Regions from separate parts of the Streptomyces sp. NPDC041124 genome, predicted to be linked through region 1. Evidence: riboswitches for the same ligand, from Rfam matches in the RefSeq annotation. Region 1 holds a riboswitch; each other region holds the start of a gene.
The links. Region 1 has a riboswitch for cyclic di-AMP ahead of ACZ6A9_RS17840 (C40 family peptidase). Riboswitches for the same ligand answer to the same signal wherever they lie in the genome.
Positions count from the first base shown of each region.

Region 2: another riboswitch for cyclic di-AMP. It lies ahead of ACZ6A9_RS27045 (transglycosylase family protein); the one in region 1 lies ahead of ACZ6A9_RS17840 (C40 family peptidase).
Region 3: another riboswitch for cyclic di-AMP. It lies ahead of ACZ6A9_RS31290 (M23 family metallopeptidase); the one in region 1 lies ahead of ACZ6A9_RS17840 (C40 family peptidase).
Region 4: another riboswitch for cyclic di-AMP. It lies ahead of ACZ6A9_RS03705 (transglycosylase SLT domain-containing protein); the one in region 1 lies ahead of ACZ6A9_RS17840 (C40 family peptidase).

Region 1 covers NZ_JBVIYR010000006.1:98,985-104,172, forward strand. Annotated here, with positions in the region: gene bioB (biotin synthase BioB) at 1-376, opposite strand, end outside; gene ACZ6A9_RS17820 (8-amino-7-oxononanoate synthase) at 523-1,650, shown strand; gene ACZ6A9_RS17825 (DUF397 domain-containing protein) at 1,740-1,964, opposite strand; gene ACZ6A9_RS17830 (helix-turn-helix domain-containing protein) at 1,974-2,834, opposite strand; gene ACZ6A9_RS17835 (ATP-binding protein) at 3,048-3,515, shown strand; gene ACZ6A9_RS17840 (C40 family peptidase) at 3,625-4,098, opposite strand; cyclic di-AMP (ydaO/yuaA leader) riboswitch at 4,102-4,288, opposite strand; gene ACZ6A9_RS17845 (hypothetical protein) at 4,627-4,935, opposite strand; gene ACZ6A9_RS17850 (ATP-dependent Clp protease proteolytic subunit) at 4,943-5,188, opposite strand, start outside.
Region 2 covers NZ_JBVIYR010000011.1:81,919-87,106, forward strand. Annotated here, with positions in the region: gene eno (phosphopyruvate hydratase) at 1-634, opposite strand, end outside; gene ACZ6A9_RS27045 (transglycosylase family protein) at 898-1,608, opposite strand; cyclic di-AMP (ydaO/yuaA leader) riboswitch at 1,613-1,782, opposite strand; gene ACZ6A9_RS27050 (transglycosylase family protein) at 1,988-2,962, opposite strand; gene ACZ6A9_RS27055 (cytochrome P450 family protein) at 3,110-4,441, opposite strand; gene ACZ6A9_RS27060 (nucleoside triphosphate pyrophosphohydrolase) at 4,665-5,188, opposite strand, start outside.
Region 3 covers NZ_JBVIYR010000015.1:91,536-96,723, forward strand. Annotated here, with positions in the region: gene ACZ6A9_RS31275 (MBL fold metallo-hydrolase) at 1-911, opposite strand, end outside; partial or broken gene ACZ6A9_RS31280 (GNAT family N-acetyltransferase) at 1,059-1,516, opposite strand; gene ACZ6A9_RS31285 (SGNH/GDSL hydrolase family protein) at 1,542-2,327, opposite strand; gene ACZ6A9_RS31290 (M23 family metallopeptidase) at 2,531-3,460, opposite strand; cyclic di-AMP (ydaO/yuaA leader) riboswitch at 3,463-3,626, opposite strand; gene ACZ6A9_RS31295 (tyrosine-protein phosphatase) at 4,234-5,031, shown strand; gene ACZ6A9_RS31300 (DUF6126 family protein) at 5,060-5,188, opposite strand; gene ACZ6A9_RS31305 (helix-turn-helix domain-containing protein) at 5,185-5,188, opposite strand, start outside.
Region 4 covers NZ_JBVIYR010000001.1:780,542-785,729, forward strand. Annotated here, with positions in the region: gene ACZ6A9_RS03700 (polyprenyl synthetase family protein) at 1-247, opposite strand, end outside; cyclic di-AMP (ydaO/yuaA leader) riboswitch at 775-945, shown strand; gene ACZ6A9_RS03705 (transglycosylase SLT domain-containing protein) at 949-1,431, shown strand; gene ACZ6A9_RS03710 (HAD family hydrolase) at 1,395-2,267, opposite strand; gene fahA (fumarylacetoacetase) at 2,894-4,108, shown strand; gene ACZ6A9_RS03720 (M56 family metallopeptidase) at 4,268-5,188, shown strand, end outside.

The DNA of each region.
Region 1 (5,188 bases):
AGACCCGGTCCACGTCACGGTCGGTCGGGCCGCGGCCGCTGGCCACCAGGCACACCCGCTTGGCGCCGCCCGCGAGACCGGCGGCGGCCGCCTGGGACGCCTCGTCCGGCTTGAGCCAGGTGTACTTCAGGATCCCGGCCTCGGAACCGAGCCGCTGGGAGCAGTAGGAACAGTCCTCCGGGCACAGACCGGACTTGAGATTGACGAGGTAGTTCAGTTTCACCCGCCGGCCGAACCAGTGCCGCCGCACCTTCCCGGCCGCGGCCACCACCTCGAGCAGGTCGTCGTCGGACGTCGCGAGGACGGCCAGTGCTTCCGCGCGGGTCGGCGTCTCGCGCCGAAGCCCCTTGTCCACCAGCGTGTTCAGCAGGTCCATGAGAGCCGATCCTGTCCTACCCGACCCGCTCCGGCCAAGGAGGGTTCGTACAACAGAGGTGTTCGCAGGTGTGGGTATCGCCACACAGTGGCCCGCGGGGCCTCCCGCTAATGTCTGTGCACTGCCTACAAAACCCCGGAGGAGCCATGGCGTTCGGCTGGATCGACGAGCAGGCGGAACTGCGCCGCCGGGCCGGGCTCGTGCGCACCCTGCGTCCGCGGGCCGCCGACACGCCGCTGCTCGATCTGGCGAGCAACGACTACCTGGGCCTGGCGCGGCACCCCGAGGTCACCGAGGGCGCGGCGGGGGCCGCGCGGACCTGGGGCGGCGGCTCGACCGGGTCCCGGCTGGTCACCGGCACCACCGAACTCCACGCGGAGCTGGAGCGCGAGCTGGCCGCGTTCTGCGGCTTCGAGGCCGCCCTGGTCCTCTCCTCCGGCTACGCAGCCAACCTGGCCGCCGTCACCGCGCTCGCCCCGCACGGGTCGAGGATCGTCTCCGACGCGGGCAACCACGCCTCGCTGATCGACGGCTGCCGGCTGGCCCGCGGTGCGACGCACGTCGCCGCGCACTCCGACCCCGATGCCGTCGGCAAGGCGCTCCAGGGGCACGACGGGCCCGCCGTGGCCGTGTCCGACACCGTCTTCTCGGTGGACGGCGACGCCGCCCCGCTCGCGGAACTGGCCGGGGTGTGCCGGGAGCACGGAGCGGGCCTGGTCCTCGACGACGCGCACGGCCTCGGAGTGCTCGGTGACGGCGGGCGCGGCGCCCCGTACGCGGCGGGTCTCGCGGGCGCCGACGACGTCGTCGTGACCGTGACCTTGTCCAAGTCGCTCGGCAGTCAGGGCGGGGCGGTGCTGGGCCCGGCCCGGGTGATCCGGCATCTGGTCAACACGGCGCGGACGTTCATCTTCGACACGGGGCTGGCGCCGGCGGCGGTGGGCGCGGCGCTGGCGGCACTCCGGCTGCTGCGCCGCGAACCCGGGCGGGCGGCGCGGGCGGGCGCGGTGGCGCGCGAACTGCACGAGCGGCTGACGGCCGCGGGTCTGGAAGCGGTGCGTCCGGACGCCGCGGTCGTCTCCGTGCGTGCCCCTTCCCCGGAGCAGGCCGTGCGATGGGCGGCCGACTGCCGGGCGGCCGGCCTGGCCGTGGGCTGCTTCCGTCCTCCTTCCGTGCCCGACGGCGTCTCACGGCTCAGGCTGACCGCCCGTGCGGACCTGTCCGGGGCAGAGATCGAACGTGCTGTGCGGGTGATCGGCGAAACGCGGCCATGAGTCGGCGTGGCAGGGCCGTGCGTCGCGCGATGACGGACGATCGGTCGGATCGGTGGCTGTGTCGGTCGGATGGGTGCCGGTGAGCCGGGTCAGCGGACCGCGGTCACGAACTCCGCCCAGCGCCCGGGGGAGAAGAGCAGCGCGGGCCCGTCGGGGTCCTTGGAGTCGCGCACGGCGAGCAGCCCGGCCAGGGGGCCGGTGGCCGGCCTGGCGGTCTCGACGCAGTTGTTCGCCCCCGTGCTGTAACTGCTGCGCAGCCACCGCACACCGTGCAGGGCGAGGCTGGAAGGGACGGTCCGGGGAGGTGCGGGCATCGTGCCTCCTTACGCGCCGGCGGCTGCGCCGGCGATGAAATCCAACGAGTCCTCTGGTGACAGGGCGTGGGCCGAGAGGGCGTTGAAGGCATCCACATAGGCCCGGAGGTCTTCTTTCCGCTCCAGATGGAGGCTACTCGTCAAGTGGTCGAGAACCACCACGTCGAGATCAGACCTGCGCGAGAACGAAAAGATGACGAAAGGACCCGTGACGCCGATGTGTGCCCCGGCGCTGAACGGCAGTACCTGCAATCGCACTTGGGGCAGCCGGGCCGCCTCGACCAGCCGCGCCAGCTGACGTGCCATCACTCCGGGGCCGCCGACCTCCCGGCGCAGCACCGCCTCGTCCAGCACCGCGCTCAGCTCCAGGGGCGGCTGAGCACGCAGCACGTCCTGCCGGGTCAGCCGCACCTCCACCAGGGCGTCCAGCCGTTCCTCCGACTCGCCCTCCAGGGCGGCCTCCGTCACCGCGCGGGCGTACTCCGGGGTCTGCAGCAGTCCCGGGATCACCGTGGTCTCCAGGGTGCGCATCGCGCTCGCCTGCGACTCCAGGCTGATGAAGTCCCGGTAGGTGGGCGGCAGCACGCCCCGGTAGGCGTGCCACCAGTGGTGCCTGTCGCCGCCGTCACCGGTGCCCGACAGCACCAGCAGCAACTCCCGCAACTGCGGATCCGCCACACCGTAGACGTCGAGCAGTAACCGCACATCGGCCGGTTTCACCCCGCTCGTGCCCGTTTCGATCCGGCTCACCTTCGACTGGTGCCAGCCCGCCAGCCGGGCCGCCTCACCGCTGGTGAGTGCCGCCGAGGTGCGCAGTGCACGCAATTCGGCGCCCAGTTTGCGGCGGCGCACCGCGGGACCGTGCTGCATGGGCTTCTCCTTACTCCTTCCGAGCCGCCCGGATACGGTCTCCCGTCGCAGAGTTCACCGCTTCGAGCGACAGATATATGCATATCCAGGTGGATCGCCGCGCCGTGCCGTGTGGTGATGGCAGTCTGGCGACGAAGCACCAGTGCGGGACCGTACTCGAACCAGCCGCTCAGTGTCGGACTGCGGGGCCCGTGGGAAAGGGACGACGTCGCCATGGCAGACCATCTGGAAGCATCCGTCACTCTGCCGAGCGATCCCGCTTCGGTCTCCGTCGCCCGCGCCCATGTGGTGGGGGCACTGGTGGAGTGGGGCATGCCGGCGGACGCGGAGTTGTCCGACACCGTCCGGCTGATCGTGTCGGAACTCGCCACCAACGCGGTGCAGCACACGCTCGGCCGGTCACCCACGTTCAGGGTGGACGTGGTCCTGGTCCGCGAGGAACGGGTGCACATCGGTGTGACGGACAGCCATCCCCGTTTCCCCAAGCGGTTGCCCGCCGCGGTGCAGCAGGACAACGGGCGGGGGCTGGTCATCATCCGCTGTCTGGCGGCGGAACACGGAGGCAGGCTCAGGATCCGCCCCACGCGGGAGGGCGGCAAGACGGTCGCGGTCGACCTCCCCTGGACGGGGGCCGTCCGGGCTGCCGAAGCGGTCACGGCGGCGGGACAGCAGGAGGTTTAGGCGCGGCGGTGGCAGGCGCGGGGGCGCGTGCCGGCGGGGCGGCGGGGCGGGTCGGCGGTGTGTGCCGGCGGGGCGGCGGCGCCCCCGCGCGCGCCGCCGCCCCGCCGGATCACCCCACGCGGCCGTACGAGACGCTCCGGGTCCAGATCTTCTGCAGGCGCACCACGTCCCCGGTCTTCGGAGCGTGCCAGATCTTGCCCTTCCCGGCGTAGATGCCCACGTGGTAGACGTAGCCGCCCGAGTGGAAGAACACCAGGTCTCCGGCCCTGCGGCTGCCGGCGGAGATGTGGCGCGTGTTGTTGTACTGCTGGGCGGCCGTACGCGGCAGTTTCTTGCCCGCCTTCTTGAACGAGTACAGCGTCAGCCCCGAGCAGTCGAACCGGCTCGGTCCGACGGCGCCCCACTGGTACGGGGAGCCCTTCTTGGACGCGGCGATGCTCAGCGCCTTGGTGGCGTGGCTCGCGGCGGCCGCCTCCGAGGCGCCCCCGGGGACCACGATGGAGCCGCCCACGGCGGCCAGGGTGAGGGCCGAGGCCGTACCGGCCCGGGCCATGAGAGACGGGACACGATTGAGCGCAGTCATGCGCAACCCTTCGTCAGCCGCCTGTGAAGGATGACCTGTCGGATTCGGGCTGGCGAAGTGGCCCGGCCGCACGAGTGCGGCTTCACCCCAAGGGCTGCTCGGAACCGGTGTTCCGGCGACCCGTCGTGCTTGGGTCCTCCACTCCTGCCGATCCACTCCTGTCGACCGGTCATCCGGGCGGCGGCAGGACTCGGCGTCCGCCCGGATCGCCCCGCCGCGGCGGCGGGGTCTTGTCGTCAGTCACGGATCTTGGCTCATCGCGCGATCGAAAACACAACGGAACGTGGGGTTTGTGTTGTTACTCACCACTCATCCGTTCGGGTGGACAGCGCACTGTTCGAGCCGTCGCCCGCTGCCCCGGTGAGCCCCGGACCAGCGACGAAATGCCCCCTTCCGCTCTCAGGCCGCGCAGGGAGCGCAACTTGGACCGGTCCGGAACAGGACGTTCGTCTACGCCGGATGGGGGTACGCCATTTGGTCCGTTGGAAGGCGTGTCGCGGCCCGGCCGCCGGCTCGCCCGCCGAGGTGTCAACTCCCCGGATCCGGCGGCAGCGTGACCCGGGCCGTGCGCCGCTCTCCGTCCAGCACCCGCAGCGCCCGGGCCAGCGTGGCGGAGTGCAGTTCCGTCTCGCCGCGCCGGTGCATCAGGGTCAGCGCGTCGCGGAGTGCGACGGCCTTGCCTACCAGGGCCTGGGCCGCGCGCAGTCCCCGGTAGGTGTCTCCGCTCAGGGCCGGGTTGACCCGGCCCAGCAGGTCGACGACCTCGAGGTACCGGTCGATCACTTCGGCCTCCGCCCGGGTGAGCGCGGGCAGCGGAGGCGGTTCGGGGGGCAGCATCCGCGGCTCACCTCGCGCCGGCGGCCGTGTGACCGCCCCCGCGGTGGGGCACGATCCGGTCCGCCAGGCCGTAGTCCACCGCGGCCTGCGCGTCGAGGACCAGGTCCCGCTCCATGTCCGCCCGGACCCGTTCCGCGGTGCGGCCCGTGTACCGCGCGAGCATCTCCTCCGTGCGGGCCCGGATCCGGGACAACTCCTCGGACCGGGACGCCAGATCGCTCGCGCTCCCCTCGACCGGCTCCATCACGGCCGG
Region 2 (5,188 bases), on a different contig from region 1:
GGTTCGGGGCGAAGCCGCCCTCGTCGCCGAGGCCGGTGGCCAGGCCCTTGCCCTTCAGGACCTTCTTCAGGGTGTGGTAGACCTCGGTGCCCCAGCGCAGGGCCTCGGAGAAGGACTCCGCGCCGATCGGGGCGATCATGAACTCCTGGATGTCCACGTTGGAGTCGGCGTGCGAGCCGCCGTTCAGGATGTTCATCATCGGCACCGGCAGCAGGTGCGCGTTGGGGCCGCCCAGGTAGCGGAAGAGCGGCAGGTCGGAGGCCTCGGAGGCGGCGTGGGCCACGGCGAGCGAGACGCCGAGGATGGCGTTGGCGCCGAGGGAGCCCTTGTTGTCGGTGGCGTCCAGGTCGAACATGGCCTGGTCGATCAGGCGCTGCTCGGTGGCGTCGTAGCCGACGAGCTCCGGGCCGATCTGCTCGATGACGGCCAGGACGGCCTTCTCCACGCCCTTGCCCAGGTAACGGCTCGCATCGCCGTCACGGAGTTCGATGGCCTCGAAGGCGCCGGTGGAGGCGCCGGACGGGACGGCGGCACGACCCGTGCTGCCGTCGTCGAGGCCGACCTCGACCTCGACCGTGGGGTTGCCACGGGAGTCGAGGATTTCCCGGGCTACGACGACGTCGATGGACGGCACGTGAGCATCTCCTTCTTGGATGTGACGCGGTGAGCGGGGCCACGGCGGGCCCTGCGGGACCGAGCCTAACCGGCTCCGGGGGATCGGCCAGCGGTCGACCGTCCCGTGGACAGGACCGAGCCTAGATTGTTTCCAGATGGAACAAAAACCCTTCGCCGCATCGTGACCGGAAAGCGCCCGAGAAAAAGCCCCGCCCCGGTGCGTACGGGGGAAGACGCACCGGGGCGGGGAGCCCGTGGGGACGGGGAGGACCTGCCGCTGCCCTACTTCAGGTGCAGCTGCTGGCCCGGGTAGATGAGGTCGGCGTCCGCGACGATGTCGTCGTTGAGCTCGAAGAGCTCGGCCCAGCCGCCCTTGACGTCGTGCTCCTCGGCGATCGAGCTGAGGGTGTCGCCGGTGACGACCTTGTACTCGCCGTCGCCCTTGGCGACCTTCTTGCCGGTCGGGGTGGTGACGGTCTTCTTCTGGACCTTCTTCTCCACCTTCTTCTCGGCGGCCGGACGCTCGCTGGAGCGGGAGGCCTTCCGCTCGCTGTCCCGGGTCTCGGTGGAGCCGGTGTTCTGCGAGGAGCCCGAGCCGTTCGAGGAGGAGCCGGTGTAGGCGGCGCTGGACAGACCCTTGCCGCAGACCGGCCAGGCGCCCTTGCCCTGGCCCGCCAGGACCTTCTCGGCGATCTCGATCTGCTGGGCCTTGGTGGCCTGGTCGGCGGTGGAGGCGTACTTGGTGCCGCCGAAGCCGGCCCAGGTGGAGGCGGAGAACTGCAGACCGCCGTAGTAGCCGTTGCCGGTGTTGATGGACCAGTTGCCGCCGGACTCGCACTGGGCGACGGCCTCCCACTCGGAGGCGGTGGCGGCGGAGGCGTTGCCGGCCGCCATCAGCGGGGCGGCGACGGCGGCGGACGCGACGCCGGCGACGGCGATGGCGCGGGTGGCCTTGGACGGACGACGGTGCTTGCCCTTGCCGGAAAACAGCATGGATGGATCCCCTCACCGACGCCTACGAGGTGAGCTGTCGGGTTCGGGCCGGTTGAGTTGCCCGGCCGCGTCCCTCCCGGGACGCGGCTTCACCCCGAGCCGTATCCGGCGTCAACTGCCCGGATCCGGCGCCTACCTTGGGTCCCCCGCTCCTGCCTACGGCGCATGACGCGACGACTGTTCCCGTGCTGCCACTGGCAGGATTCGGCGTGGCGGCAGCCGGGGCCCGCGATGGCGAGCGATCACGACCGTAGACACGCGATCCGCGGAATATCAAAGACGATCACGGCTTCTGAGACCTATCTCTCACAGCCTTTAAATCGGACATTCAGCGCGAAACATGACGTCAACTGCCGCCAGTGTCAGGCGTTTTCGCAGGTCACTTTTCGCCCGCTCCGTCCCCGACCTCGAGCTCCTGACCGGGCAGGATGTAGTCCGGGTCGCCGCCGATGAGCCGCTCGTTCACCAGGTAGAGCGCACGCCATCCGCCGTCGAGCGCAAGGGAGTCGGAGATGGACGAGAGGCTGTCCCCGGACTCCACGGTGTAGGAGTCGTCGGACGTGCCGCCGCCCCAGGCGTCGAGGCCCCGCGAGGCGTGCCGGCCGGACGAGCCGGAGGAGGAGTCCTCCTTGCTCTCCTCGGCGTTCGCGCCGCGGTGACGGCCGGTCCCGGTGGCGTCGGCCTCCGAAGAGCCGCCGTTTCGCCCCGCCTTGTCCGCCTCGTCGGGCTCGGGTTCCGTCGAGGCGGAGGGGGACGAGGCGCTGGAGTCCGCGCCAACGCCGGCCTCCGGTGCGACGGGCGTGCCGGATTCGGCCGACGCGCCGGCCGAGGCCTCCGGGCCGCCCTTCTCGCCGTCCGCGGCGGACGACGGGCCGGTCGTGGCCGACGGAGAGGGAGAGGCGGACGGAGCGCCGGATCCGGGCGTCGCGGACGAGCCGGGCGTACCGGTCTCGGCGTCGGCCGCGGGCGCGTCCTGGTCGAGTCCTCCGAGCCCTCCGAGCAGTCCACAGGTGCGCCACGCGCCGACGCCCTGGTCGGCGAGGATCTTCTCGGCCACCGCTATCTGCTGGCCGCGGCTGGCCTGGTCGGCGCTGGGCGCGTAGTCCAGGCCGCCGTACTTCTCCCAGTCGTCCTGGGTGAGCTGAAGGCCGCCGTAGTAACCGTTGCCGGTGTTCTGGCTCCAGGAGCCGCCGCTTTCGCACTCGGCGACCCGGTCCCAGGCCGTGCCGTCGGCAGCGCTGGCGCCGCCGGCCCCGAGGAGTGGGATCGCGATGGCGGAGCCGGTCACTCCGGCCGCGACGAGGAGAGCCGGAGCCTGGCGGGGGCGACGGTGCCGACCGTTCCCGGAGAGCATGCGGAGACCTTTCGCAGAACAGCAACGACGGGCGCGGTGAGTGAAGCCTTGGGCACCGCACTTGATGGGTGAACGTATCGGCAGTCGATCACTTGTCACAAGTTCATGCCGCGCAGATCACGTGAAGATCACAGAGTTGAGGGCGTGTCATGTTTGCGCCGGTCCGCTCGTGGGCACCGGCGGGCGCGCCGATCCGTCCCCCTGAGGTGGCGTGAACTCCACCGGGAGTGTGCGCAGTCCCCTCATGATGAGCCCACCGCGCCAGCGGAGTTCGGCCGGTTCCGCCGCGAGTCGCAGGTCCGGAAGGCGGGTCAGCAGCGTGGCGAGCGCGGTCTGACCCTCCAGACGGGCCAGCGGGGCGCCCAGGCAGTAGTGGATGCCGTGGCCGTACCCCAGGTGCTGGTTGTCGCGCCGGCCGAGGTCGAGGACGTCCGGGCCGTCGAACCGGTCCGGATCCCGGTCCGCGGCGGCCAGGACGACGAGCACCGGGTCGCCGGCGGCGATGCGTCGGCCGCCGATGACGACCGGCTCGGTGGCGAACCGCCAGGTGGCGAGCTCCACGGGACCGTCGTAGCGCAGGAGTTCCTCCACGCCCGTCTCCAGCAGCCCGTGGTCGCCGGCGGCGAGGGCCCGTTGCAGCCGCTCGCGCTCGCCGGGATGGGTGAGCAGCGCGTAGGTGCCGTTGCCGATCAGGTTGACGGTGGTCTCGAAGCCGGCGAACAGCAGGATGAACGCCATGGCGGCCGCCTCGTTCTCGGTGAGGTGCTCGCCGTGGTCGGAGGCGCGGATGAGGCCGGAGATGAGGTCCTCACCCGGTGCGGGCTCGGCGGGCAGCGCCGCACGCTTGCGGTGGATCAGCTCGGCGAGGTAGCCGCGCATCTTCTTCACCGACCGGGCGACACCGCCGCGCGGGCCCCCGCCGTGACGGATCATCATGCCCGCCCAGTCCCGGAAGTCGTCCTGGTCCTCGCGCGGGACGCCGAGCAGGTCGCAGATCGCGTAGATGGGCAGGGGAAAGGCGAACTCGTGGATGAGGTCGGCGGAGCCACGGTCCGCGAACGTGTCGATGAGCCCGTCGGTGAGCTCCCGCACCCGGGGCGCGAACTCGGCGACCCGGCGCGGGGTGAACGCCTTGCTGACCAGCCGCCGCAGCCGGGTGTGGTCCGGCGGGTCGATGTTCAGCAGGTGCGTCATCAGGTCCGCCTGCCGCTCACCGGGGATACCGGTCCTGCCCCTGGCGTGCGCCGGCTCGTCGTGGTGCGCGGGATTCTTGGACAGCCGGTGGTCGGCGAGGGTCTGCCGGGCGTCGGCGTACCTCGTGACCAGCCAGGCCTCCACGCCGCTGGGCAGCCGGGTCTTCCGCACGGGCGCGTGCTCACGCAGCCAGGCGTAGGCGGGGTACGGATCGGCCGCGAACTCCCAGCTGAACAGCTCGGGGACGGGTCCCTGCGGGGCGGCGGAAGAGTGCTGGTCGCGCATGCCGCGACCTTAACGGGCCGAACGCCGTCGGCCGGCGGCAGCAGAGGGGCGGAGCAGACCGGGCGGGCGCGGGCGCGTGGGGGATGTTCGCGCAGTTCCCCGCGCCCCTTCAGGGGCGCGGGCGCGAACGGGGGTCCGGGGGCGGAGCCCCCGGGGACGGGACGGGAAGGGGCGGCGGGGTCGTGAACACCCCGGCCCGCACCCCCGGCCCGCACCCCATCCCCTACCCGGCGGCCTCCGCCGCCCGTATCGCGTCCCGGTACACCCGCGCCGCCGCGCGCAACGCCGCCTCCGGATCCACCCCCGCCGCCTCCGCCCGCGCCGCCAGCGCCAGCAGCTCGTAACCGACCCCCTCCCCCGCCGGCAACGGCACGTCCAGCCCCGCCACCCGCGCCCGAGACGCCAGTTTCGCCGCCAGCGCCAGCCCCGGCTGCCCCAGCGGCACCCCCTCCGTCACGGAGCTGCGCCGCTTCTCCTCCGCCTTGGTCCGCAGCCAGTGCGCCCTGACGTCCTCCGGGGTACGGGCCGTCTCCTCACCGAACACGTGCGGATGCCGGTGGATCAGCTTCGCCACGATGCCGCCCGCCACGTCGTCCACGGAGAACGGTTCCTGTGGATGCTCCTCGGCGATCCGGGCGTGGAAGACGACCTGGAGCAGCACGTCCCCCAGCTCCTCCCGCAGCTCCGCCCGGTCACCCTCCTCGATGGCCTCGACGAGCTCGTACGCCTCCTCGATGCCGTACTTCG
Region 3 (5,188 bases), on a different contig from region 1:
GTCCACTCCCCCGGCTCCGCCCACGCGTGCGGCGCCAGGTTGAAGGTGCCCCAGTGGATGGGGAGCAGGACACCGGCCGGTGCGCCGCCCTGGAGGTCGAGGTGTGACCGTACGCCTTCCTCGGGCGTCATGTGGATGTCGGGCCAGAAGTCCGAGTACGCGCCGATCTGGATCATCGTGGCGTCGAACGGGCCGTGGGCGGCGCCGATCTTCTCGAAGCCGTCGAAGTAGCCGGTGTCACCGCTGTGGTAGACGCGGTGTTCCCCGCCGGTGACGACCCAGGAGGCCCAGAGGGTGTGCTGGGTGCTGCGCAGGCCGCGGCCGCAGAAGTGGCGGGCCGGGGTGGCGGTGAGGGTGAGTCCGCCGACCTTCGTCGCCTCGTGCCAGTCCAGCTCGCGCAGCCGGTCCGCCGGCACACCCCAGTGCTCCAGGTGCGCGCCCACGCCAAGGGGTACGGCGAACAGTGTGTCCGTGCCGGCCAGCGCCTTGATCGTGGGCAGGTCCAGGTGGTCGTAGTGGTCGTGGGAGATGACGACCACGTCGACCGGACCGAGCGCCGCCAGCGGGAGAGGTACCGGGTGCAGCCGCCCGGGACCGGCGAAGGGGAAGGGGGAGCAGCGTGCGCCCCAGACGGGGTCGAACAGGACGCGGTGGCCGTCGATCTCCGCGAGGACCGAGGAGTGGCCCATCCAGGTCAGGCGGAGGCCCGTGGCGGGCGGGCGGGAGATGTCGGCGAGGGTGGTGGGGTGCACCGGGATGTCGCCCCGCGGGGCGCGGCGGGAGCGGCTGTCCTTGTCGAAGTACACCTTCGCCAGGTCACGCGCCGAGCCCGAGGGGCGGGTCCGGGCGGGGCCGCCCGGGTTCTGGAACACGCCGTCCTCGAAGTGCGGGGACCGGCGGATGCGGGCCATGCGCTCGCCGCCGGGGTCCGCGCCGAAGCCGGTGGGCCGCAGGGCGCGGAGCCCGGGGCTGCGGAAAGGGGAACCGGCCACGGTACCTCCAGGTGGAGTCGTTCAGGCATTCCATTATGTGGGGCGGGTACGACACCGTGGTGCCGGTCACGGCCGACGGCTCCGGCTCGGCTCGCGCACCATGAACACGTCCACCGGGCCCTCGGTCTCGACGGTGAATCCATGCCGCTCGTACAGCCGCCGGGCCGGGCTGCCGCGCAGCACGTCGAGCCGGACGACGGCGCCCTCGCGGTCGCACCGCTCCAGCAGTGCGCGCAGCACGCCCGAGCCGATGCCGCCGCCCTGCAGCGCGGGGTCCAGGTAGAAGTGCTCCAGCCAGTGGCAGTGCCCGGCGGGGCGCAGGGCCACGCAGCCGGCGAAGGCGCCGCCCGCCTCGATCACCCGGGGGTGGGCGGGATCGAACCCGTCACGCAGCCGCTCGCGCACCCGCCGGGCGTCGTACCGGCCGAGCCGTTCCAGATCCGGGCGCGGCGCACGACCGCGCGCAGCTCCGCCACCGGCTCGACGTCCGCCGCGGTCGCCGGCCGCGTGCCCCAGTCCCCCATGATCGGCACGCTACCGCGCAAAGTCTCACGCCACGGCGGCGATCCGCACCTTGATGTCGTCCGGTGACAGCGGGCCCTTGGCGATCACGTGGTCGCCGGAGGACTCGCCGCGCAGCCGCCGGCCGATCCACGGCACCAGGTACTCACGGGCCCACTGGACGTTGTCCCGGCGGACCTCCAGGGCGCCGCGGGGCGGCAGTTGCGGCCAGGGCTGTTCCGGGTCGGCGGGGACGTCCAGGCCGAGGGCGAGTCCCGCGCGGAGCGCCACACGGGTGTGTCCCTCGGGCGACAGGTGCAGCCGGTCGGCGTCCCAGGCCCTGCGGTCCTGGACGCTCCTGAGGGACCACAGGTCCAGCACCGGGCAGCCGTAGCGGTCGGCGACGGCCCGCACGTGCCCGTTGTAGGTGGCGATCTTGCCGCGCAGGTGCTTCAGGACGGGGACACCGCGGGTGTCGAACCCGGTCGTCACCAGCACGGTGCCGGACACGGCCGTGAGCGCGGCGATCGCCCGCTCGAAACGCTCGGCCACCTCGTCGGGGTCGGAGCCCGGACGCAGGATGTCGTTGCCGCCCGCGCAGAAGGAGACCAGATCGGGGGCGAGTTCCACGGCTCTCGGGAGCTGGTCCGCCACGATCTGGTCCAACAGCTTTCCGCGCACGGCGAGATTGCTGTACTCGAAGGCTCCCTCGGGCCGGAGGTCTGCTAGGAGGACGGCGAACCGGTCGGCCCAGCCGACGAACGCCCCGTCGGGGCCGGGGTCGCCGACGCCCTCGGTGAAACTGTCCCCCACCGCCACGTACGACCCGATCACTCTTCTGCTCTCATTCCTCGAATCGTCTGCCACAGCAGGCCATGATTCACCTTTCGATGTGACCTACGCGACCGTAGGCAGGGGTTGACGCGCGGTGAGATAAGCCACTCCCGGGTGTCGGCCCTTTCCGGAATACGCCGAAGGCCGGCCCCGGGGGTGGGAGCCGGCCTTCGGCGCGCGGGTCAGGAAGGGTGCCGCAGGGGTCAGATGGAGACGCCCTTGGAGCGGAGGTAGGAGACCGGGTCCACGTCCGAGCCGTAGCTCGGACCGGTGCGGATCTCGAAGTGCAGGTGCGGGCCGGTCGAGTTGCCGGTCGAGCCGGAGAGGCCGACCTGCTGGCCGCCGCTCACGGTCTGGCCGGCGGAGACGGACAGCGAGGACAGGTGGGCGTACTGGGCGTAGTGGCCGTCGTCGAGCCTGATGACGACCTGGTTGCCGTACGCGCCGGCCCAGCCCGCGGAGACGACCGTGCCGGAGCCGACGGCCTTCAGCGAGGTGCCGGTCGGGACGGCGAAGTCGACACCGGTGTGGTAGCCGCTGGACCACATGCTGCCGGCCACCTTGTAGGCGGTGCCGAGGCTGCCGCCGAGCACCGGGGAGCTGTAGCCGGAGGAGGCCTGGTTCGCGGTCGTCTGCGTGGACGCCTGCGGGGCGGTCCGCTCGGACGACTGCTGCGCCGGCTTCTCGGCGGGCTTCTCGGCCTTCGGCGCGGCCGGCTTGGGCGCGGCGGGCTTCGGCGTGGCGGACTTCTCCGGGGCCTCGGCGGCCTTGCCGTCCACGGAGAGCTTCAGGCCCGGGTGGATCAGTGACGGGTCGTCACCGACGACCTGGCGGTTGTCCGCGTAGAGCTTCTTCCAGCCACCGTCGACCTGCTCCGCCTCGGCGATCTTCGCGAGGTAGTCGCCGGCCTTCACGGTGTAGGTGCGGCCCTCACCGCTCTTCGCGGCGGCGGCCTTGTCGCTGGTGACGGAAAGGGACTGGACGGTCTTCTCGGGAGCCGACTGCGGGGCGGCGTGCGCGCCGGTGGCGCCGAGGAGCGGCAGGGCGAGTGCGGCGCCACCGGTTCCGGCGACGGCGATGGAACGGGTGAAACGCTGAGCCTTGGTACGGCGGTGCTTACCCTTCGCGGGCATGACGATTTCCTCTCCGGCGCCTACGAGGTGAGCTGTCGGGTTCGGACTGGAGATGCCCGGCCGCGAATTCACGCGACTTAACCCCAAGCCGTTCCGGAGACCGGAACAGGCAGTCGTACCTGTGGGTCCCCCGCTCCTGCCGTACACGGGTCAGTGTGTGCGGGCTCCGGGCGGCGGCAGGATTAGGCGTCCGTCCGGATCGGTTGGGAACGTAAGCGACCCGGATGCGAACGGACAAGCGAAGGTTCGCCGCGAACGCTCTTTTTCGTGATCCACGGGGCGAAACGACGTCACCGAGCGTCGACCCGGATGCGGATTCCCCGCGTGAATTCCCTTGCCGTTCCGCTGAATTACGTGAACATGGCGACAACACACCGTCACCGATATGACGATGCTCACGCACCCCCTCCCCATCTCCTGCCCTATGGGGGCACGTTGGATCCAAACTGACTAATCGGACAGAAAGCGTGAATCAGGCGATCGTGGACGCCCGGGCCGGGACGCCTCCACACCCGGATCACCCTCGGTCCGGGGACGGGGGCGAGGCATTTCCATGCACTTAGTCCCTTTGAAGGCATTCAGTCCGATGTGACCCGAGATGACCATCTGGACGGCGCGGGGCGGGACGCCCCCGGGCCGTCGAGATCATCGCGGTCGTGGAGTGGTCGGGGCCTGCCTGTGGACAACTCATTGCCCCAGGCAGGCAATGTCGTATCGTCATGTGGTGCCCGTCGACGAGCCGCGGCGACGGCGCGGAGTGGGAGGAGTCCTTCGTGACGCAGCAGATCCCGTCGACCGAACCGGAGCTGGCCGGAGTACGCAACTTCCGCGACGTGGGCGGACTGCCGACCGTGGACGGACGGCGGGTGCGGCACGGAGTGCTGTTCCGCAGCGGTCACCTCGCCCACGCGACCGCGGAGGACGCCGTGTTCCTGTCCTCGCTGGGGCTGCACACGGTCTTCGACTTCCGCAACGCGGCCGACCAGAGGCTGGAGGGGGCGGACGTCGAGCTGCCGGGCGTGCGCAACGTGAACCTGCCGCTCAGCGACCCGGCGGACGGCGCCGAGTTCTGGCGGATGGTCCGCGACGGGGACCTGGACCAGCTGCGCTCGGTCCTCGCGGACGGCAAGGCCGCGGACCGGATGATCAGCTCCTACCGTCTGATCATCAAGGAGCGCACCGCCGAGCACGCGCTGGTGCTGCGCTCGCTCGCCGAGGACAGCGTCCCCGCGCTGATGCACTGCGCGGCGGGCAAGGACCGCGCGGGCCTGTCGGTGGCGGTGACGCTGCTCGCGCTGGGCGTCGAGCGGGACGCGATCGTCGACGACTACCTGAAGTCCAGCGCCAAGCACCGCCGCTACAAGGTGCACCGCAGCGGCAGCTCCGCCTCGGCCTACTCCCCCGAGGTGATGGAGCTGCTCGACCCCCTGTTCGACGCCCGGGCGGAGTACCTGTCGGCCGCCTTCGAGACCGTCGAGGAGACGTGGGGCGGCGTGGAGCCGTACCTGGAGCAGGGTCTCGGACTCACGGACGCGGACCGGGAGCGGCTGCGCTCGCGCATGCTCGACTGAGACGGCGCCCGGCGCCCCGTGCCGGGCCCTACTTCTTGGGAGCCACCTCGAACAGGAAGTAGATGAAGGCCGCGAGGATGTGCCCCACCACCACGTAGATGAACAGCCGCACCCACATGGCGCGGGGCAGCTTCTCCTCCAGGTCCTTGCCGGTCAT
Region 4 (5,188 bases), on a different contig from region 1:
CCACCACGGCGGAGGGCACCACGCCGGGCGCGTAGGGGTCGCCGAACTGGGCGGCGAGCATCACGAGCAGCGGGCGGAACCGCTTGCCGCCGGCCCGCACCAGGTGCTGGGCGGCGCCCGTGATGAAGGGGACCTCACTCTTGGTGGCCTCGATCAGCCCTTCCTCGACAGCCGTCATTCCGGCCTGGACATCGGCTTCCAGAGCCTGGTCCCGCACGCTCAGCCCGAACGGCCCGACGACGGTCACGAGGGGTCTCCTGTCTGCTGGTGTCCACTGGCGATCACACGGAATGTCGATAGGTCGCTGCCCTCACTCAAGTCAGCGTATCCGGTCACGTTTCGATCACCACCGGCACCCGGGGTTACAGGCAGGGCGGTACGGGGCCGGGGGCGGGGTGTTCGCGACCGGGTCGACGGCAGTGGACATTCCCTCCCTTTGGCGGACGTACCGGCACCCACATCACCCCGTCCGGACGTGCGTCCGATTTACCTCTCTTGGTCACCGAATTCCCGTTGGCGGCAAATGCTCTCGCATTCCCCGGCCAGTGAAGTGAGTCACGCGCCGCCCGTGGAGCCCGCCACGCCCGCAGTCCGGCGTGCTCCCTTCCCCTGAACGGGAGTTGACCCTCCGTGAGCACAAAGGATCAAGCACCCCAAATCACCCGTTCGAAGATCAAACGGCTGCTTGTGTGACGCCCTCACTTGTTCCCCCCATCCGCTCTCGCATACGTTCCGGGCCTGCCGGGCGGACGCCGAATCCTGCCACCGCCCGCACCACACCCATCGACGAACTCACGCACGGCAGGAGCGGGGGACCCAGGTAAGTCGCCGCACCGGGCATCGCACCGGGACGGCTCGGGGTGAAGCCATGCCCGCAGGGGCACGGCCGGGCACTCTCCCGCCCGAACCCGACAGCTCACCTCGCAGGCGTAGGAGAGGAACCCAGACATGCCCGCTTCCGGTCAGCCCCGCTTCGGCCGTCGCCGCCTCGCCCGCTCCCTCGCCGTCGCCGGTGCCGGCGTCGCCGTGGTCGCCCTCCCGCTGTTCGGCGCCACCGGTGCCGCCGCGGCCACCACGACGTCCACCACCACTGCCTCGGCCACGGCGTACCCGGACACCCTCGACGGCTGGATCCGCGAGTCGCTGGACGTGATGGCGCAGCACGGCATCCCGGGCTCCTACGAGAGCATCCACCGCAACATCATGCGCGAGTCCTCCGGCAACCCCGCCGCCATCAACCTGTGGGACTCCAACGCCGCCAAGGGCACCCCGTCCAAGGGCCTGCTCCAGGTCATCGACCCGACCTTCCAGGCCTACCACGTGCCCGGCACCGCCTTCGACCCGTTCGACCCGGTCGCGAACATCACGGCGGCCTGCAACTACGCCGCCGACCGCTACGGCTCCATCGACAACGTCTTCGGCGCGTACTGAGCCGACCGCTGACGGCCCAGCACGGCCGCACCACCGAACAGTCGCTCGAGGACGACGGCCACGCCGTCGTCCTCGTTCGACGTGGTGATCTCGTCGGCCACCGCCTTCAGCTCGGGGTGCGCGCCCGCCATGGCGACACCGTGCGCCGCCCAGTCGAACATGGGGATGTCGTTCGGCATGTCGCCGAAGGCGACCGTCCGCTGCGGGCTCAGCCCCAGGTGCTCGGCGGCCAGCGCGAGGCCGGTCGCCTTCGTCACCCCGCACGGCTGGAGCTCCACGGTCCCCGGCCCCGACATGGTGACCGTGGCCAGGGAACCGACCACCGACCGCGCCGCCGCCGCCAACGCGTCGTCGGACAGCAGCGGGTGGCGCAGCAGCACCTTGCTGATCGGCCGCTCCCACAGCTCGCCGCGCCGCTCTACCCGCACGGCGGGCAGCGTCGGGTGCGGCATCAGATAGCCCGGCTCGATCAGCGTCAGCCCGTCGACACCGTCCTGGTCGACCGCGGCGTACACCTCCCCCACCTCGGCCTCGATCTTGCCGACCGCGGTCTCCGCCAGTTCCCGGTCCAGCCGGACGGACCACAGCATCCGGTGCGCGCCGGCGTCGTACACCTGCGCGCCCTGCCCGCACACCGCGAGCCCCGTGCACCCGAGCTGGTCGAGGAGCGGCCGCACCCTGGGGACCGGGCGGCCCGTCACCACGAGGTGCTGGGCACCGGTCTGCGCCACCCGCGCGAGCGCGGCGAGTGACCGGTCGGACACGGTGTCGTCGCCGCGCAGCAGCGTCCCGTCCAGGTCGGTGGCGATGAGCGAACAATCGGTGGGTGCGGCCATGATCAGAGAATACGGACCACGCGCCCCTCCGATTCACCGTGCCCGGTTCCGCTCGCTTCGGTGCGATTCCCCTTCCGTAGTCGCCGGGTAGAGACCGGTTCCGGCCTCTTTCACCGTTTGGCGAGAACATCGGGCATCTTTCACCGTTGGGCGAGAGCATCGGCCGCTGTCTACCGTCCGCCCGGGATGGGGCGGTACCTTCCCAACAGTCCAGGGGGACTTGACCGGGCGGCCAGGTGAGCAGTGGACGCGTGCGCGCGCTGAGCCCGAGGAGCGCGGCGAGGGGGAACGGGAGCGCCGGCGGGAACCGCGCGCCCCGGCGGACGCGCCGCGCAGCCCCTTCATGGAACCGGAGTTCACCACCGCCGTGGGCCGGGTGCGGCCACGGGCCCGGGTGGCGGTGCTGTACGAGGGGGCCGAGCCGACGGCTTTCCTGCCCCACGAGCGGGAAGCCCTGCATGTCCGCCTCGCGCCCGCGCACTCGCCGCCCGCGAGCCACCTCCGGCACCGGCTCCCACACCGGCTCCGGAACTCCGCTCTGCACAAGACCGCCGTCCGGCCCGTAACGTGTGGCACGGCCACGGACACGTGGAGCACCCGCGCACACGAAAGCGAGGCAGCACCCGATGCCCCCCTTCGATGTCCCCGAGGGCGACCCCTTCGGCCCGCACAACCTGCCGTACGGCGTCTTCTCGCCCCCCGGCTCGTCGGAGCGGACCGTCGGCGTCCGGCTCGGCGACCACGTCCTCGACGCCGGCGCCGCGGCGCACGCCCTGGGCTCCCCCTACGCCTCCCTGCTCGCCCGCCCGACCCTCAACCCGCTGCTGGCGGCGGGCCGTACGGCCTGGTCGGACGTGCGGCGGGCGCTCACCGCCTGGGTGACCGTCCCCGCGCACCGGGAGACCGTCGAGCCGCTGTTCCACCCGCTGTCCGAGGTGACCCTGCACCTGCCCTTCGAGGTCGCCGACTACGTCGACTTCTACGCCTCCGAGAACCACGCCCGGAACGTCGGCCGCATGTTCCGCCCCGACGCCGCCGACTCCCTGACGCCCAACTGGAAGCACCTGCCGATCGGTTACCACGGCCGGTCCGGCACGGTCGTGGTGTCCGGCACCGATGTCGTCCGTCCCTCCGGCCAGCGCAAGGCGCCCGCCGACGCCGCCCCGGTGTTCGGGCCGTCCGTCCGGCTGGACATCGAGGCGGAGGTCGGCTTCGTGGTCGGGACCCCGTCCGAGCGGGGCCGGCCGGTGGCGCTCGGCGACTGGCGCGACCACGTCTTCGGCCTCTGCCTCCTCAACGACTGGTCCGCCCGCGACGTCCAGGCCTGGGAGTACGTGCCCCTCGGCCCGTTCCTCGGCAAGTCCTTCGCCACCTCGGTGTCGGCCTGGATCACCCCGCTGGACGCGCTGGACGAGGCCCGCGTGGCCCCGCCGGAGCGCACCCACGAGCTGCTGCCGTACCTGGACGACAGCGGCGAGGAACCCGGCGGCTACGACCTGCGCATCACCGTGACCATCAACGGCCACGACGTCTCCGAGTGCCCCTTCTCCACCATGTACTGGACGGCCGCCCAGCAGCTCGCCCACATGACCGTCAACGGCGCGTCCCTGCGCACCGGCGACCTCTACGGCTCCGGCACGGTCAGCGGCCCCACCGAGCGGGAGCGCGGCTCGCTGCTGGAGCTGACGTGGAACGGCCGTGACCCGCTCGAACTCCCCGACGGCAAGCGGACCTTCCTGGAGGACGGCGACGTGGTGACGCTGTCCGCCTGGGCGCCCGGCCCGGACGGCGTGCGCGTGGGCCTCGGCGAGGTCACGGGACGGGTGGTCCCCGCGCCCTGACCCGTCCGGCCCTGTCCGATCTCCGACGACCCCTGACCCGCACCGCCCTTCGCCGCCATAATGGGCGTCGGGCGGTGCGCGCTTACCCCCGCCGCGCCCCCTCCGCACGACCCGCACGCCCCCGAGCCGCCCCTTCCGACAGGAACCGGAGCCCGTGGCATGACCGTCTGCCTGCTCCTGCTGAGCGTTGTCGCCGTGACGGCCGCCGTGCCCGTCCCCCGGGCGCTGACCCGGGCGAAGTGGCCGGAACGGGAGCCGGTGGTCGCCCTGTGGGTGTGGCAGTGCCTGGTCGCCACCGTCCTGCTGTGCTGTCTTACGGCGCTCGCGCTGGGCGCCGCGGCCGTCTTCGGCACCGTCCGCGCCCAGCTCTTCGCCCCGGCGCCGCCCGCGGTGACCGCGGCCTACGACCTGTCCGCCGCCTCGCCCTGGACCGTCGTCCTCACCGTGCTGCTGGCCTGCGGTGCGGCCTGGACGACGGCGATGCTCGGACGCGAGTTGGTCGAGGCGCGCCGCCGCCGCGCCCAGGCCCGGGCGCACCTGCGGGAGCGCGCCCCCGACCTGCCCGCCGGTCTCCCCGCCGCCCGCGGCCCCCTGCTGGTGCTGGAGGACGAGTACCCGGACGCCTGGTGGATGCCCGGCAGCCCGCCCCAGCTGATCGTCACCACCGGTGCGCTGCGGCGCCTCACCGACCACCAGGTCGACGCCGTCCTCACCCACGAGCGGGGCCACGCCCGCGCCCGCCACGACTGGCTCCTGCACCTCTCCACGGCCCTGGCCACCGGCTTCCCCCGCATCCCGCTGTTCGCCCACTTCTGCGACCAGACCCACCGCCTGGTGGAGCTGTCCGCCGACGACACGGCCTCTCGCCGCTGCGGCCACCTGACCACGGCCCTGGCGCTGATCGAGCTGAACCAGCACCGGGGCGTGCTGTCCTGCTCCTCCAGCCACCGTCTGCTCGGCGAGCGCGTCGACCGCCTGCTGGAGCCGCCGCCCCGCCTCGGCCGCCGTGACCGTGCCCTGACGACCGCCGCCGCGGCGCTGGTCCCGTTCGTCCCGCTGCTGATCACCTTCGCGCCGGGG